Regions from separate parts of the Pradoshia sp. TA40_28 genome, predicted to be linked through region 3. Evidence: predicted binding sites of a transcription regulator. Region 3 holds the regulator's gene; each other region holds the start of a gene.
What was found. Region 3 encodes LexA, which represses DNA repair genes until DNA is damaged. Its sites were predicted from a motif close to CGAACATATGTTCG; they were not measured.
Positions count from the first base shown of each region.

Region 1: uvrB (excinuclease ABC subunit UvrB) is a predicted target of LexA. The motif match lies at 2,306-2,319, and genes of this name have one in related genera.
Region 2: AC58NB_RS11100 (YhjD family protein) is a predicted target of LexA. The motif match lies at 1,734-1,747, and genes of this name have one in related genera.

Region 1 covers NZ_JCATZO010000001.1:344,000-349,170, reverse strand. The annotation lists gene uvrA (excinuclease ABC subunit UvrA) at 1-227, opposite strand, end outside; gene uvrB (excinuclease ABC subunit UvrB) at 235-2,214, opposite strand; gene AC58NB_RS01555 (CsbA family protein) at 2,411-2,638, opposite strand; gene AC58NB_RS01550 (ABC transporter substrate-binding protein) at 2,899-4,185, shown strand; gene AC58NB_RS01545 (carbohydrate ABC transporter permease) at 4,293-5,171, shown strand, end outside.
Region 2 covers NZ_JCATZO010000007.1:94,123-99,293, forward strand. The annotation lists gene AC58NB_RS11090 (SDR family oxidoreductase) at 1-790, shown strand, start outside; gene AC58NB_RS11095 (TVP38/TMEM64 family protein) at 957-1,568, opposite strand; gene AC58NB_RS11100 (YhjD family protein) at 1,780-2,154, shown strand; gene AC58NB_RS11105 (competence protein ComK) at 2,182-2,763, opposite strand; gene AC58NB_RS11110 (IDEAL domain-containing protein) at 3,026-3,256, shown strand; gene AC58NB_RS11115 (NUDIX domain-containing protein) at 3,391-3,855, opposite strand; gene AC58NB_RS11120 (DinB family protein) at 3,924-4,457, opposite strand; gene AC58NB_RS11125 (M48 family metallopeptidase) at 4,651-5,171, opposite strand, start outside.
Region 3 covers NZ_JCATZO010000013.1:42,302-47,472, reverse strand. The annotation lists gene AC58NB_RS15200 (helicase-related protein) at 473-2,944, shown strand; gene lexA (transcriptional repressor LexA) at 3,138-3,764, opposite strand; gene yneA (cell division suppressor protein YneA) at 3,918-4,241, shown strand; gene AC58NB_RS15185 (YneB family resolvase-like protein) at 4,311-4,961, shown strand; gene AC58NB_RS15180 (DUF896 domain-containing protein) at 5,037-5,171, shown strand, end outside.

The sequences.
Region 1 (5,171 bases), on a different contig from region 3:
TCAACATCCGGTTTATCCATTTGTCCAAGGAACTGACGCGCATAGGCAGAAAGGGATTCCACATAGCGGCGTTGTCCTTCCGCATAGATTGTATCAAAAGCCAGGGAGGACTTCCCCGAACCTGATAAACCGGTCAGTACAACCAGCTTATCGCGCGGGATTGTCACGTCAATATCTTTTAGATTATTAGTCCTGGCCCCTTTTATTACTATTTTATCAAGTGCCATCCTATGTTCATCCTTCCACTTTCAACTCTAAAATTAAATCTCTAAGTTCGGCAGCCCGTTCAAAATCAAGCGCTTTGGCTGCTTCTTTCATTTCTTTTTCCATATTGGCAATAACTTTTTGGCGTTCTTTCTTAGATAGTTTCTCAAATTTATTTGCAGCTTTTTCTTCTTCGCCATCTTCCGTTATATGAGTGGCACGAATGACATCACGGATGTCCTTCTGGATTGTCTGAGGAGTGATGCCGTGTTTCCTGTTATACTCTTCCTGAATAGCACGACGTCGTTTCGTCTCTGATATCGCGATCTCCATTGAATTCGTTATTTTATCTGCATACATGATAACATGACCGTTTGAATTACGAGCTGCCCGTCCGACCGTTTGAATAAGAGATCGTTCGGAACGCAGGAATCCTTCTTTATCCGCATCCAGAATAGCTACAAGTGAGACTTCTGGAATATCGATCCCTTCACGCAACAGATTAATTCCAATTAAAACATCATATTTTCCAAGACGCAGGTCTCTGATAATCTCGATCCGTTCCAGCGTTTTAATCTCAGAATGCAAATATTGAACCTTGATGCCGAGCTCTTTTAAATAATCTGTTAAATCCTCTGACATTTTCTTCGTCAGTGTTGTAATCAGGACACGCTCATTTCGTGTAATTCTCTCGTTGATTTCCCCTAATAAATCATCGATTTGACCTTCAATCGGGCGAACGTCAATAGTAGGGTCCAATAGCCCAGTTGGACGAATAATTTGCTCGACCATTTCCGGTGAATGCTCCTGTTCATAAAGACCCGGCGTAGCAGATACATAGACAATCTGGTTGATATGCTCCTCAAACTCTTGGAAATGCAAAGGTCGGTTATCCATTGCTGACGGCAGCCGAAAGCCATGATTAACCAGTACCTCTTTACGAGCGCGGTCACCGTTGTACATTCCACGAACCTGCGGAACGGTAACATGAGACTCATCAATCACCATTAAAAAGTCCTTCGGAAAATAATCGATAAGGGTGTAAGGGGTAGAACCCGGCGGCCTTAATGTAAGATGGCGGGAGTAGTTCTCAATCCCTGAACAAAAGCCCATTTCTCTCATCATTTCGAGATCATAGCGGCATCTTTGTTCCAACCGCTGTGCTTCAAGGAGCTTCCCTTCCCCTCTTAAAAAGGTCAGTTGCTCTTCCAATTCTTTCTCGATATTTTGAATGGCGATTCTCATTTTTTCTTCTCGTGTAACGAAGTGGGATGCCGGGAAGATGGCCACATGGTCTCTTTCTCCAATAATTTCACCGGTCAGCGCATCTACTTCTCGGATCCGTTCTACTTCATCGCCAAAAAATTCAACCCGTATACAGTGCTCGTCTTTTGAAACGGGAAAAATCTCTACTACATCTCCTCTTACCCGAAATGCTCCACGCTGAAAATTAATATCATTTCGTTCATATTGAATATCAACCAATTTACGCAACAGCTGGTTCCGTTCCATTTCCATACCTGTACGAATGGACAAAACCATTTCCCCGTATTCTTCTGGAGAACCCAAGCCGTAAATACAGGATACGCTGGCAATAATAATGACATCCTTCCGTTCAAATAAGGCGGATGTCGCAGAGTGGCGGAGTTTATCTATCTCATCATTAATGCTTGCGTCCTTCTCTATAAACGTATCAGTCTGAGGGACGTAAGCTTCAGGTTGGTAGTAGTCATAGTAACTGACAAAATACTCCACTGCATTATTCGGAAAGAACTCCTTAAATTCACTATACAGCTGTCCAGCAAGCGTCTTATTATGAGCAATGATAAGGGTGGGCTTATTAACTTCTTTAATCACGTTTGAAATCGTGAATGTCTTTCCTGTCCCTGTGGCTCCAAGCAGCGTTTGATGCTTAACTCCATTATTAATTCCATTCACCAGCTCTTTAATCGCAGCTGGCTGGTCTCCTTGAGGAGTATACTTAGAAACCAACTCAAATTGTTTACTCACACAAAAGCCCCCTTCATCTTTCCGTTTCAAGTCTCGATTTATTTGATAACAATATTTTACCACAACCATCTATAAACAAACCAACAAAAAGCGAACAAACATTCCCATTTTCTTATTTTTCCATAGTATCATTTATGCCCATCCTACAAAAAAATAAAAGAGTCTCCTAGAAAATACGGAAGACTCTATCTGTCATTTATGCACTTTTAGGTGTTCTCTTTATCATACGCTGGGAATACCAATACCCAGCTGTTAATGAAAAGGCATCGATTATAATCAGAGGCCACGAAGATGTATAGCCTTTATATGCTGAAGCGGCAATCAGAGCAACTGTTAAACACAAACCAACTATACAGTTATAGGTCACTCTTGAAAAAAGGACAACTAATAATCCTGGAGCTAAAAGAGCTATTAATATCTTCATCTACGGTCTCACCTGCTTCCTCTGGATAACCTTTTCTTTTTTCCAGCAACTCTATCCAGCTACAAATATAGTACATTTCTTTTAATTAATCCAGCAAGAAACCCATTATCCCCCATTACCCAATGAAATACCGCCTGTATCGCGGATTACACATGGGTCTTTAGTACCTAAAATAGAAATATATCCCATAATTAGGTTTTGATAACCATATCTTAAGGAATCTATAAAGAAGTAGTAAGCAATTAAATAGGAGGGGAAATATGAATCGTAAAAAATGGTTATCCATCTCTGCCGCTGCATTATTGGGTATTGCCTTAACAGCATGCTCGGATACCGAAAAAACCTCTACAGATGAAAAAGATTCAAACAAAAAGGTAGTCGAAATTACATATGCCAGAGGAGCCGATACAACCGGCAGTACTGAAAAACTTATAGAAGCCTTCGAGAAAAAGCATCCTAATATTAAAGTAAACTATCAAGAAATGCCAAACAGCTCTACCCAGCAGCATGACCAATATGTAACCGCGTTCAGTAGCAAAAGTGCTGAAATTGATGTCTTCGATGCCGATGTGGTTTGGCCGGCAGAATTTGCTCAGGCTAATTACGCCATGGAATTAGACCGCTTTATTGATCAGGATAAAATTAATCTTGACGACTACTTCTCCGGTACAGTCGAAGCCGGAAAATTCGAGGGCAAGCAATGGGCTATGCCAAAATACTCTGATGCCGGCATTCTCTTTTATCGAACAGATCTGATTGGTGAAGCTCCGAAGACATGGGATGAGTTAATTGAAATGGCTAAAGAGGGAAGCGGGAAGGAAGGAACCAGCTCAGGTTTTGTCTTTCAGGCTAAACAATATGAGGGTATTGTTGTGAACGCCATGGAATTCATTGCTTCGTACGGAGGAAAAATCATTGATGAAAACAATGAAGTCGTGATTAATAGTCCAGAGGCCAAAAAAGGGCTGAGTAAAATGGTTGAAATCGTCAATGCAGATTTCATGCCAAATAATATTTTAACATTCACCGAGACTGAAACGGAGTCAGCTTTTAATGAGGGGCAAACCGTCTTTGCACGCAACTGGCCCTATATGGCTAAAACAGCTGCGGATAAAAACACCTCTAAAGTAGCTGGCAGCTTTGCCTTCACCTCACTGCCTGCCGGTGATGCGGGCTCTGCTTCAACACTTGGAGGCTATATGGCCATGATTAACCGTTATACAGATCATCCAAAAGAATCATGGGAATTTATAAAATTCATGACCGGTGAAGAAGGTCAAAAGATTTCAGCTACAGAAGGTGGACGTGCTCCAACCATAAAAGCTTTATACGAAGACAAGGAAGTACAGGATGCAGCCCCTGTTTTTAAAGAAAAATCATTTGTTGAAACATTGGAAAATGCTGTACCAAGACCTGTTACTCCAAACTATCAAAAAATATCAGATATTCTACAAATTGAAATTTCCAAAGCATTAACAAAAGACATCACAGTCGATCAAGCCATTGAAAATATGGAATCAAAAATGAAAACAGAATTGAACGAATAGAATACCAGCCTGATAGGTAACGCAATGGGAAAGAAGGAGATGGGCACATAAAGCTTGTCTCCTATTTTTTAGCTTTGGAAAATCTCGAGTATGAAAGGAGTAATGATATGAAAAAGAAATTCTCCCTATCCGAACGGCAATTAGGATATGCCATGATTATTCCCTCTCTTATTCTGATCGCCATTGTCGTTCTCTATCCAATTGCCATGTCCTTTTGGAATAGCATGTTTGATTATCGATTAAATAATCCAACCAAATCAGTTCGAATGTTATCTAGTCAAATTGATTTGGAACGGTATGCAACCGATTATTACTTTCTTCAGAAAAATCTAGAAGAGCTGGACAATGATAAATCGAGCCAATGGGCTCAAACAATCGATAAAAATCACAAAAATTTATTAGAAGAATCGGATATCCAAAAGCAATACGAATATGTAGAAGAAAAGGTCGCAAACTTTGAACCAATTAAAGAGGAAGACGAAAAGTATGCAAAGATCGATGAGAAAACAGCAGCAGCCTATCAAGCCGAATTAGCCTCTATAGAAACTGAGTTAAAATCGATTAAAGGAGATCAAGCAGACCTCGCCAAGGATACAGCTGCATTATCCTCCTCTGTTTCTGAATCCATTCTAAAGGATAACTTCGTTGGTTTAAGTAATTATGGGAAATACCTAACGGATGCGCGGATGTGGAAATCCCTGTCCAATACACTTATTTTCACTATCGTGACTGTCTTTTTCGAATTAGTGCTCGGATTGGCGATTGCGCTGTTAATCAATCGGGCATTCTTCGGCAGGGGTGTTGTCAGAGCTGTTGTTTTAATTCCCTGGGCAATCCCGACAGCTGTATCGGCCATGATGTGGATGTTTCTATACGATGGCCAATCCGGAATCATCGCCCACTTGTTTGAAGAGCTTCATCTTATATCAAATGCAGGAGACTTATTGAGCACAGGTGTCGGTGCAATGGCCTCCGTTATTTTAACA
Region 2 (5,171 bases), on a different contig from region 3:
TCATATGACAAAATCTATTTTTATTACCGGAGCAGGTACCGGGCTTGGAAAAGGAGCCGCCATCGGCTTAGCTAAAGCCAGCCATCGTATCATCGCCTCAGTAGAAATCACTAGCCAAGTGACAAGCTTGCGAGAGGCAGCCCAAGCAGAGGGTGTGGAGTTAGAGGTCTTAAAACTAGATATCAATTGTCTGCGAGACCGGGAACTGATCAGCACATATGATTTTGATATATTTGTAGCAAATGCAGCCATCGGTGAAGGTGGCCCGATTTCCGAAATTCCTGTTGAGCGTTTAAAAAGGATCTTCGAAACGAATGTATTTAACACGCTTGAGACGGCACAATTAGCCGCACAAAAGTTCGTCAAACAACGGTCAGGAAAAATCGTTTTTATCAGTTCGATTGCCGGTCTCACTGTTTCCCCTTATTTAGGGCCTTATTGCGCTTCAAAGCATGCCCTCGAAGGAATCGCCCAAGCGATGTATCAAGAACTGGAACCACTGGGTATACAGGTGGCGACCATCAATCCAGGGCCATTTAAAACAGGCTTTAACGACCGCATGATGGAGGAACCGTGGAAATGGTATGACCCTAAAGAGAATTTCACGCCACGCGAGGAATTCGAAAAAGGGGTAAACGTTTTCGAGAAGCAGTTTGACCCGGAAGAAATGATTGCCAAAATGGTCGAGATCATTCCAGCTGATAAACATAAGTTCAGAACAGTTTATCCGGAAGCATCTGAAAATCAAAGCAAGACATACGAAAGAGATATGTGGGAAAAAACTATATAAGCACACCACAAAAATAAAAACAATGATCTTCGATACAGATGATCATTGTTTTTATTTTTGTAGTAAAAGTCCGTTAAAAACCTTCAACGATTAATTTAATTATAATTATAAACTTTCAGTAAATTTTTGCCAACTACTATTTTTTCTCAAATAGATGTCATGCCCTCTACGAAGGTTCCTTCTGTTCCACCCGTTTCAAACGCATCTCGACTTGCTTACCTATAAGCCATAAAAGAAAAATGACGATACCAACAATAATGCTTTTAACCGGTTCGCGAATTAAAGACATAATGTCATGGCCAATATAACTAATAGTAAAAATCATAACCAATTTCCCAGTAAAGACCGCAAGCAGATATTGTTTCGGACTAATGTCAGATAATCCACAAACGATATTAACGATTGCGGAAGGAGTAAATGGGAAACAAAGTAAGATAAACAACGGACCAAATCCATGATGATTGATCCAGAGCATCGCCTTTTGCACAGCAGAATGTTTATATAAAAATGACAGGGCTTTTTTCTTTCCATATTTTCTGGACAAATAAAACACAACCATCGCACCAGCCACAGCACCTGTCCAGGATAAAAGAAATCCAATCCATAAACCAAAAGCATTGGCATTAGCCGTCACAAAAACAAACAAAGGTAAGAAAGGAAGGAATGCTTCAACAAACGGGAGCAGCAATCCCGGAATGGGACCTAAGTTTCTATAATCACTTATTAATTCGGCTAAATGCTCCATTGTTAGCCATTCTGTTAACCAATTAAGATCCATAGTCTCTCCTCACAAACAAATAACAAATTCAGTCCATACTATATAAATATCCCCATATACGATAGATTAAAACAATCCTTGCCTCTATTATATCAGATTGCTGTAAAGAGAGAATTAGTTAGAAAATAAACTTGTCAAAAATGTGAAAAGCGATTATTCTATACAGGAACGTATGTTCGTTTTTTACAGACATTGAAAGGACGCGATATACATGACCCGCATCCCTACAGAAGAACGCAATATAATGGAAAAAGCGATTTATTTACCAATGGTTCTCACCGTACTTTCACGAGATCTTCAAGTAGTAAAAGTATCGCCCTTCAAATTAAAACAACCTTACCTATTACTAATTGATGAAACCATGAAACAGGTCCAAGCGGAATTAAAGCAAGTAAGCCACTATATGAGGCAGCATCAACTCAAAGTGGAAGAAACCAAAAGAGACGAATCATTCACATCTTTTTTATTTCTTTATAAGGGTTATGAGGAGTATCATAATTATTTTAATCCCCGTATCCGCAATAAAGTACAGGAATTACTGGAATATTATTTTTTGAAGCAGTGGACTGATGAACTAAAAAAATAAACGACGTTAAGAAAGATAATACTTTTTCTAGGCTCTATTTGGAGACTGGTTCAGACTCTTTGTCTGAAAATCCGATTTCCGATCATTAACTTGGAGGGCATTGTATAAATAATTTGTCTTTCGCTCTGCCTCTGCAAGGTTCTGAAGGAGCTTAGACTTTAGCAATGCTGTTCGGAGCATTTGATTTTCAATGATACTATAGGATACCGGTATGACAATAGATTGTTTATTGTGGAAATTAATTTGTGTTTTAGTCGAACTAATCTTGACTCTGGATACAATATGCTCATAAGAAAGCCAGATACACGATTCTTTCGCAGGAGATGTAGTTGGAAAAAAGAATAAGCGATTTCCCGGTTCTAATGAAATAGGGACTTTATGCGAGATACCAAGAAGCGTTTTCGTTGACTGGCATCTTCCAGGATAGTCTGCACCAAAATAATCACAGCTGGATTTAACTACTTCGGATGGTTTTAAAGGTACTAAAATCTCATCATCAAATTCAATAATTTTAGAATACGTTTTTGATCCATATTCCACTGGCATAACAGCAAATGTAAATGGACTGATTTCGTAATCCTCTCTCCTGCTTATCACATTTGTTTCCATGGCTTCCTCCTTATATGAGCCTGCATTAACCTACCATTTCAATATAACATAATATTTCAAAATAATTGGTTTATTCACCAAAATTTCAAATTTAAACCAAAACTCTTATGTTTCCTAAGTGGTTTTTCCATCTTACAGATTGGGTATTTTATATAATAACTATATCAAACTATCAAAACAAATTTTCTGAATAATTTAAATATTTAGTTGATTTTTCTTTTTATCTGACTTATAATAAAAAAAAGCAACGGGGGGATTATCCATGAATCACGAAAAAGCAAATACAGATATCGTAAAAGCTGTTGATGTGACTGTTGACCAGGGGACCATGGAAGATCTACTGATGGATATGATGATTTACGAAGCCCAACTAACCCATGCACATAGGAAATTGAAAAAAGAAATTGATCTGGCCTTGGACAATAAAGACAAAGAAGCGTTTATGAAACTTTCCGCCGAGCTAATTGAATTGGAGAAAAACTTTGGTAACTAAGTCCAATAACTTGTAACAGGTAAATATGGTGTATAAACAAAATCACAGAGCGAGGATTTTTTACTCCCGCCCTGTGATTTTCTTGTTTGCACTCTTTTAGTACATACTATACTGAATCCATTACAAAGGATCCTCTAATTTACATCTCCCAAATATACGGGAACAGGTTCACCTTGAGTATATTTAATAAGATATTGCCGCATTTGTTGCGGATAGAGTCTGTAGGTTAATAAATCACTTAATGACAGCCACTCCACTCCTATTTGACCTTCGTCTGGATTAATTCCATTTTGCACCATTGTATGAGCGCCTTTGATCTTACACGAAAACATATATTCAATTTGATGAGTCTCAGAATCAGAAGCAAAATGTTCATGGTTTTTTCCAATATATTCACGAATCAAGATTAAATCATCAATTTCAACATCCTGTCCTATTTCTTCTATGCATTCTCTCTTCAACGTTTGATGAAAGGTTTCTCCGTACTCTTGTCCACCACCGGGTAATATAAAATAGATTCCTTCCTGATCTTCTTTCTTGATCGCGAGTAGCTGATTGTCCTGAATAATAATGGCTTTAACTGAATTTCGAATAGGCATTATAGATTCTCCTTTATTTGTGTATTCTCCAATCACAAAAAAGAGCTGAATACTCAGCCTCAGCTTTATTAGTTTGGATAGGAATCAGATTTCATATAACGCTCTCTGATCATCGTAAGGTGATGTAGTTCATGCCCGGCAATAATAACGGCCAGCGCACGAACGGTTATTTCGAAATCGTTGGCTGATCCCCAGCGAAGCCAGTCTTCATCGCTTAGACTATTCACTAATACAATCGTAGACTGACGGACTATCGAAAAGTTTTGAAGAAGTTCATCTATCGATAGCCTCATAAAGGATCCGTGCTGAACATATTCATCTTCATCAAATCCCGGGAGATTCACACGTTCTCCTCTTGCAATGGCAAGTAGCCTATATGCCATGATTCTCTCTGTATCAATCATATGGCCAATGACTTCCTTAACGCACCATTTCCCTTCTGAATAACGGAAATCGCCCTGCGTATCAGTGATGTCTTTCAGGAAAGCCATTGTCTCCTCCCTTTGTTCGGAAAGAATCTGAATTAACTCCCCATCTGGAACCATTTCCACATACGGTTGATAATAAGGCGCATACTCATTTTCATCTAATCGATTTTGCATATGACTTCTCCTCTTTTCACTTATTTACTATATATTCATCATTCTCTGCCTAAAATCCTTTATCAATCATCAAAAAGAAAACAGAGCCAATCCTTCTTTGGGATGGCTCTGCTTTACTTTTCTTTTATCTTTATTTAGTTTTTTAGTCAAAAAGACTCCCTTCCTCCTTATCAGCAATAAAAGGTAACAGAAACTATTTTTTAAATTCTTCTACCATCTCAATTCGCTCTAGCATGGTTGGATGGCTATTACGGAATATTTTAACTAGCAAAGGTGGGTTCATTTGGCTTAGCCCCTTTTCGGATAGCTTCTGAAAAGAGGAAATGGCCGCATCAGGATTATTAGTCATTTTTAACGCATAGTTATCTGCTCTTGTTTCCTGTACACGCGAAACATAATTTGTAATGGGGTTTGCGACAAACAAAAGAATTGATGTAATCAATAAAAAGAGCGGTAATGAGCGAATATCACTCATCGATTCTAAATGATATAAATCTCCTCTTTTCCGTATCGTCCTCTTCATCCATTTATCCGTCAGCCATAAGCCAACCAACATAAGGATCAAATAGCCGCCAATTCCGATGTATATATGTTTTTCCACATAATGAGCCATTTCATGAGCCATGATAAAAAGAATCTCATCATCCTCAAGACTGTTTAATGTTGTGTCCCACAGAACAATTCTGGAATTTGAGCCAACCCCTGTTACATAAG
Region 3 (5,171 bases):
CAAAATATTAGAGAACCTTTTCAATAGGCATAACGATAGCCATTTATCCTGATTTTTGGGGGATAGATGGCTTTTTTGCACATAAGGTTTGGATATTTTTTAACCAGCGCATGTAATTATTTTAAATCTCTGGCTGCTTGTGAAACGATAAATTTGAAATCTATGTCGTTAAGGTTAAAGATAGATAGATATCGATGCCATCGGCTTTTTAAGTACAGGGCATTAGTACTGATAGCAACTTTTAAATATGATTTAGAGATCAAAAGTAAACAGCATAATAAATCGCTATGCTTTTCTGGTTTATTTTTGCTTGGAACATAGAGGTATGATTACGGACATTTAAAAAAATATTAATTCGTAAGTAAATCATAATAATATTATGTAAACAAAACAGTAGTATTTATATTTTAGTGGTTTATCGTATATATTAGCATCATAAGATAATTTAAGGCAGCTTAAGGAGAACTAGATAATGGATATTTTGGAAAGAGGATATAAAGAAGCAGTAGAAAAGGCTAAAAATGATATTTTGCATGACATATACCTATTTATGGAGGAAAGTGAAGAGAAGCCATCCTTAAAGGATTATATAGATAGCAGAGAATCTTATTTAAATCAAATCTGGAATTTAGCGTGGAAGAGTAAAACACTGCAACGCATGAACAGAAACGAAAAAAATAAATTTTTAGAGCAGCGAGGCCTATCAACTGACGGAGCATCTAAAAAAGCAATTAACAAAATGGTTGAACAAGAACTGAGCGGATTACGGACTTTCGATATGAAGAGATGGATTCGTGATTACTTTACAGAAACAGATGAACTTTGGGATGAGTTGTTTGAAACAGTCAAGCTGAAAAGAGTGAAAGAGAATTATGAGAATACTGCTATTAAAGATGCTGCTTTAAAGGTGTTGAGTAGTAACAAACTTTATTTCTATTTAAAATTGAGATATCAATTGGCCAATCAACTCCATGATGATATAGCAAAAGTGAAAGGCTTTAATCCAAAAGAATATGAAACGCTTCATGATCTATTATTTTGGGGGTATGAAGAATACCAGGATGAAAATGTATTTGATGAGTATATCTATCAAAACATTATGACTAGTTTTATTTACGAAACCATCTATCCATTTATCAAAGCAAAAATGCCGGATCAAGTAAAAACACAGTATGAGAGGTTATATAAGGGCATCGTAGATCACAAGCTAATTAGGAAGTTAATTGGCACAAAGATTAATGAATTTGCATGGGAATATGAAAATGAAGCAGAACAGGAAGCTATAGAAGATTTAATAGAAGTACGAGCTTGCCCGGATGATTTTACTATACAGATGCCGTTATATCATAGACAGCATGAAGAAAGAAAACAAAAAAGAGAAAAGCAATTAGAAGAACTAAAGAAGCAGGAAGAAGAAAAGCGAAAGAAACTAGAGAATATATTTGGAGTCGAATATAAGACGACCGTTTACAGTAACACGAAATATATTCTGCATATTGGAGAGACGAATACCGGCAAAACCTTTCAGGCTCTGAATAGATTAAAGGAAGCCCAAACTGGGATATACCTGGCACCTTTAAGGCTTTTGGCGCTTGAAGTATATGAAACACTCAAAAACAGCGGAATATCCTGTGCATTAAAGACAGGGGAAGAAGAAAAAGATATGGCAGATGCCACACACTTTTCATGTACGATTGAAATGTTTACGGAGAAAGATCAATTTGACGTCATGGTGATTGATGAGGCCCAAATGATTGCAGACAAAGACCGAGGGTTTTCTTGGTTTAAAGCCATTAACAATGCACGTGCCCAAGAAGTGCATATTATCGGAAGCCAAAGTTCCAAAGCCATGATTATAAATCTGCTTCAGGGAAATGATATCGAGATTCGCGAATATAAACGGGATATCCCACTGATTGTGGAGAAAAGGCCATTTAAGATTGAACATACGAAGGCAGGCGATGCGTTAATTGTTTTTTCACGCAATAAAGTTCTTCAAACAGCCTCGAAATTGGAAAGAGACGGACATAAAGTCAGTGTGATTTATGGCAGTATGCCCCCTGAGACGAGAGCCAAACAAATCCAGCGCTTTATTAACAGGGAAACTAAAGTCATTGTTTCTACGGATGCAATCGGGATGGGGCTTAATCTACCAATTCGGAGAGTTGTTTTCCTGGAAAATGATAAATTCGATGGAACGAGAAGACGTTTATTGACCTCGCAGGAAGTGAAACAGTTGGCAGGCAGAGCTGGCCGAAAAGGGATTTACAATGAAGGCCGAGTGGCATTTACGGATCAAATCGGCTTAATGAAGCGATTATTAAATAATAAGGATCAATCGATCAATACGTTTGCAATCGCCCCTACACAAGGAGTTTTTGAGCGTTTTAAGAGATATCATTCCAGTTTGGATCAGTTTTTTGAATTATGGGATGAATTTAAAAATCCTGCAGGTACAACAAAAGCTCCACTCACTCAGGAAAAAGCTTTATATCAGTTAATTCGAAATGAAAAAATAGAAGGCAGGATGTCAATCACTGATTTATATAGCTTTCTCCACTTACCATTCTCAGCAAATGAGGAAATATTAGTCAATCAATGGCTCTATAATATGAAAGCCATTGTGGACAGAAGAGATTTGAGAGAACCTTTTATAAAGAAAGGATCTTTGGAAGAACTGGAATTATCCTATAAATCAGTTGGATTGCATTTATTGTTTTTATATAAATTAGATCGGAGAAGCGAAACGATCTATTGGGAGAGAGTGAGAGAAGAAATCAGTACAGACGCACATCTTCAGTTAAGAAAAGGGGTTAAAAAATATCAAACCAAGTGCAGATCTTGCCATAAGCCGTTAAGCTGGAACTATCCATTTTCTATTTGCCAAACCTGCTATGAAGAAAGTAAACGATCCAGATACTATTATAAAGGATGGGATATATAGGAGACTAAAACTTGCAATCATTGGTTGCAAGTTTTTTATGTTTAACATAACTATATTATGTAAACTAATGCTTTCAAAAAGGAAAAAAGAGTATACGTAAACAAGAATATTCGATCTTTATTAAACATAGATTGATAGAGACTAGTTTAGGAGAACAGAAGAAGAACCGGCATAAAAGCCGGTTCTATCATCCTTATTGAATGTTTCTGTACAATCCAATTACTTTACCCAAAATACTTACATTTTGCAGAATGATAGGTTCGAGCATAGAGTTTTCCGGTTGAAGACGGAAATGGGTATCTTCTTTAAAGAAACGTTTCACAGTAGCTTCATCATCTTCTGTCATAGCTACAACAATCTCACCATTGTTTGCTGTATGCTGCTGGCGAACAATAACGTAGTCACCATCAAGAATACCAGCTTCAATCATACTGTCTCCCATAATTTCAAGCATAAATACATTTTCATCCGCAGGTGCCATATGTTCAGGAAGAGGGAAGTATTCCTCAATATTTTCGATGGCTGTTATTGGTTGACCGGCAGTTACTTTCCCGATTAACGGAACATTAACGGAATTTGTCTTTGGTATATGGTCATGTGGATCCATGTCCAAAATTTCAATTGCACGTGGCTTAGTAGGGTCACGTCTGATGAGTCCTTTACTTTCTAGTCGCGCTAAATGACCATGAACGGTGGAACTGGAAGCCAGTCCAACTGCTTCACCAATCTCCCGAACGGAAGGTGGATAGCCTTTCTTTTTAACTTCTTCTTTTATATATAGCAAAATATCCTGTTGACGTTTGGATAATTTAGTAGTCATCTCCCGCACCTCTTTATGCTTACTTTTTTTTAGTATATCATTTCCTGGTTTACAGTACAAACATAAGTTCGTTTTTTTGTTGACACAAAACACACGTTCGGTTTATACTAACATCATAACAAGCGAACATATATTCTGCGGAGGGGTTTATTTATGAAAAAGTTATGGACTTCTTATTCTTATACAATTATATTTATTATCGGTGTTTTCCTATTAATATCCAGTTTACTGGTGACTACTATTGAAACGCCGAAGGATGATTTTCAACAAATTATGGTTAAAAAAGGCGATACAGTTTGGGATATGGCTGAAAGATTTGATGGCAGTGAGATGACACAGACTGAATTTGTCTCCTGGGTGCAGGAAAATAATGATTTGCAGATTAATCAATTAAAAGAAGGTCAAACGATTGTGATTCCTGTTAAGAAAAACAATGATAATACAGAGATGCTGCATTTAGCAGATTCTGATAAATAACTATATAATCAGTAGGTCGGGATATAGGATCCCGGCCTTATCTATATGTAAAAAGAATGGTGAGAGAAGATGAAGGTTGGAATATACTGCAGAGTTAGTACAGATAAAAGTTCACAGGAAACGTCCCTGGAAAGGCAGGAACAGGAGTTAACAAGACTCGCTGCTGTTAAGGGATTTGAGATTGTCAGTATCCAGAAGGAACAAGCTAGTGGATATGATTTGGAGCGGGAAGGCATTCTAATCCTGCTGGAAAAAATGAAAAACAAAGAAATTGAGGGACTGTTAATACAGGATGAAACGAGACTTGGCAGAGGTAATGCGAAGATAGCCCTGCTACATTGTATTTATAAAGAAGGCATTAAATTATATACGGTTACTCATAATGGCGAGCTTGAAATTTCAGAAACAGATGCCATGCTTTTGCAAATCATCAGTATTGTAGAAGAGTATCAACGTAAATTGCAAAACAGTAAAATCAGAAGGGGAATGAAACGGGCAATCGAAAAAGGCTACAAGCCACAAAAAAACCTATCTAATCAACATATAGGTGGCGGTAGAGAAAGGTCGGATGTCCCGTTACAGGAAGTTATTGAATTGCGTATTAAGGGATTGACATTTGCTGAAATAACGGAGAATTTAAACAGAAAAGGCTATGATTTATCAAAAGCAACCATTCACCGGAGATATTCAGAATATATGAAAAAGAATACCAATCAATAGTTCCTTCTTGAAAATAATTCTGTTTTTCTATACGATGTCAATATCTACTTATTTTTCAATAGAAGGAGCAATACTATGCTGCCAACGCATAAAATCAAAAGAATTAATGAATTGTCCAAAAAATCAAAAACAGTAGGTCTTACAAAAGAAGAAGCCACTGAACAATCTCTTCTTAGGAAAGAGTATTTGGAAACGTTTCGTACATCCATG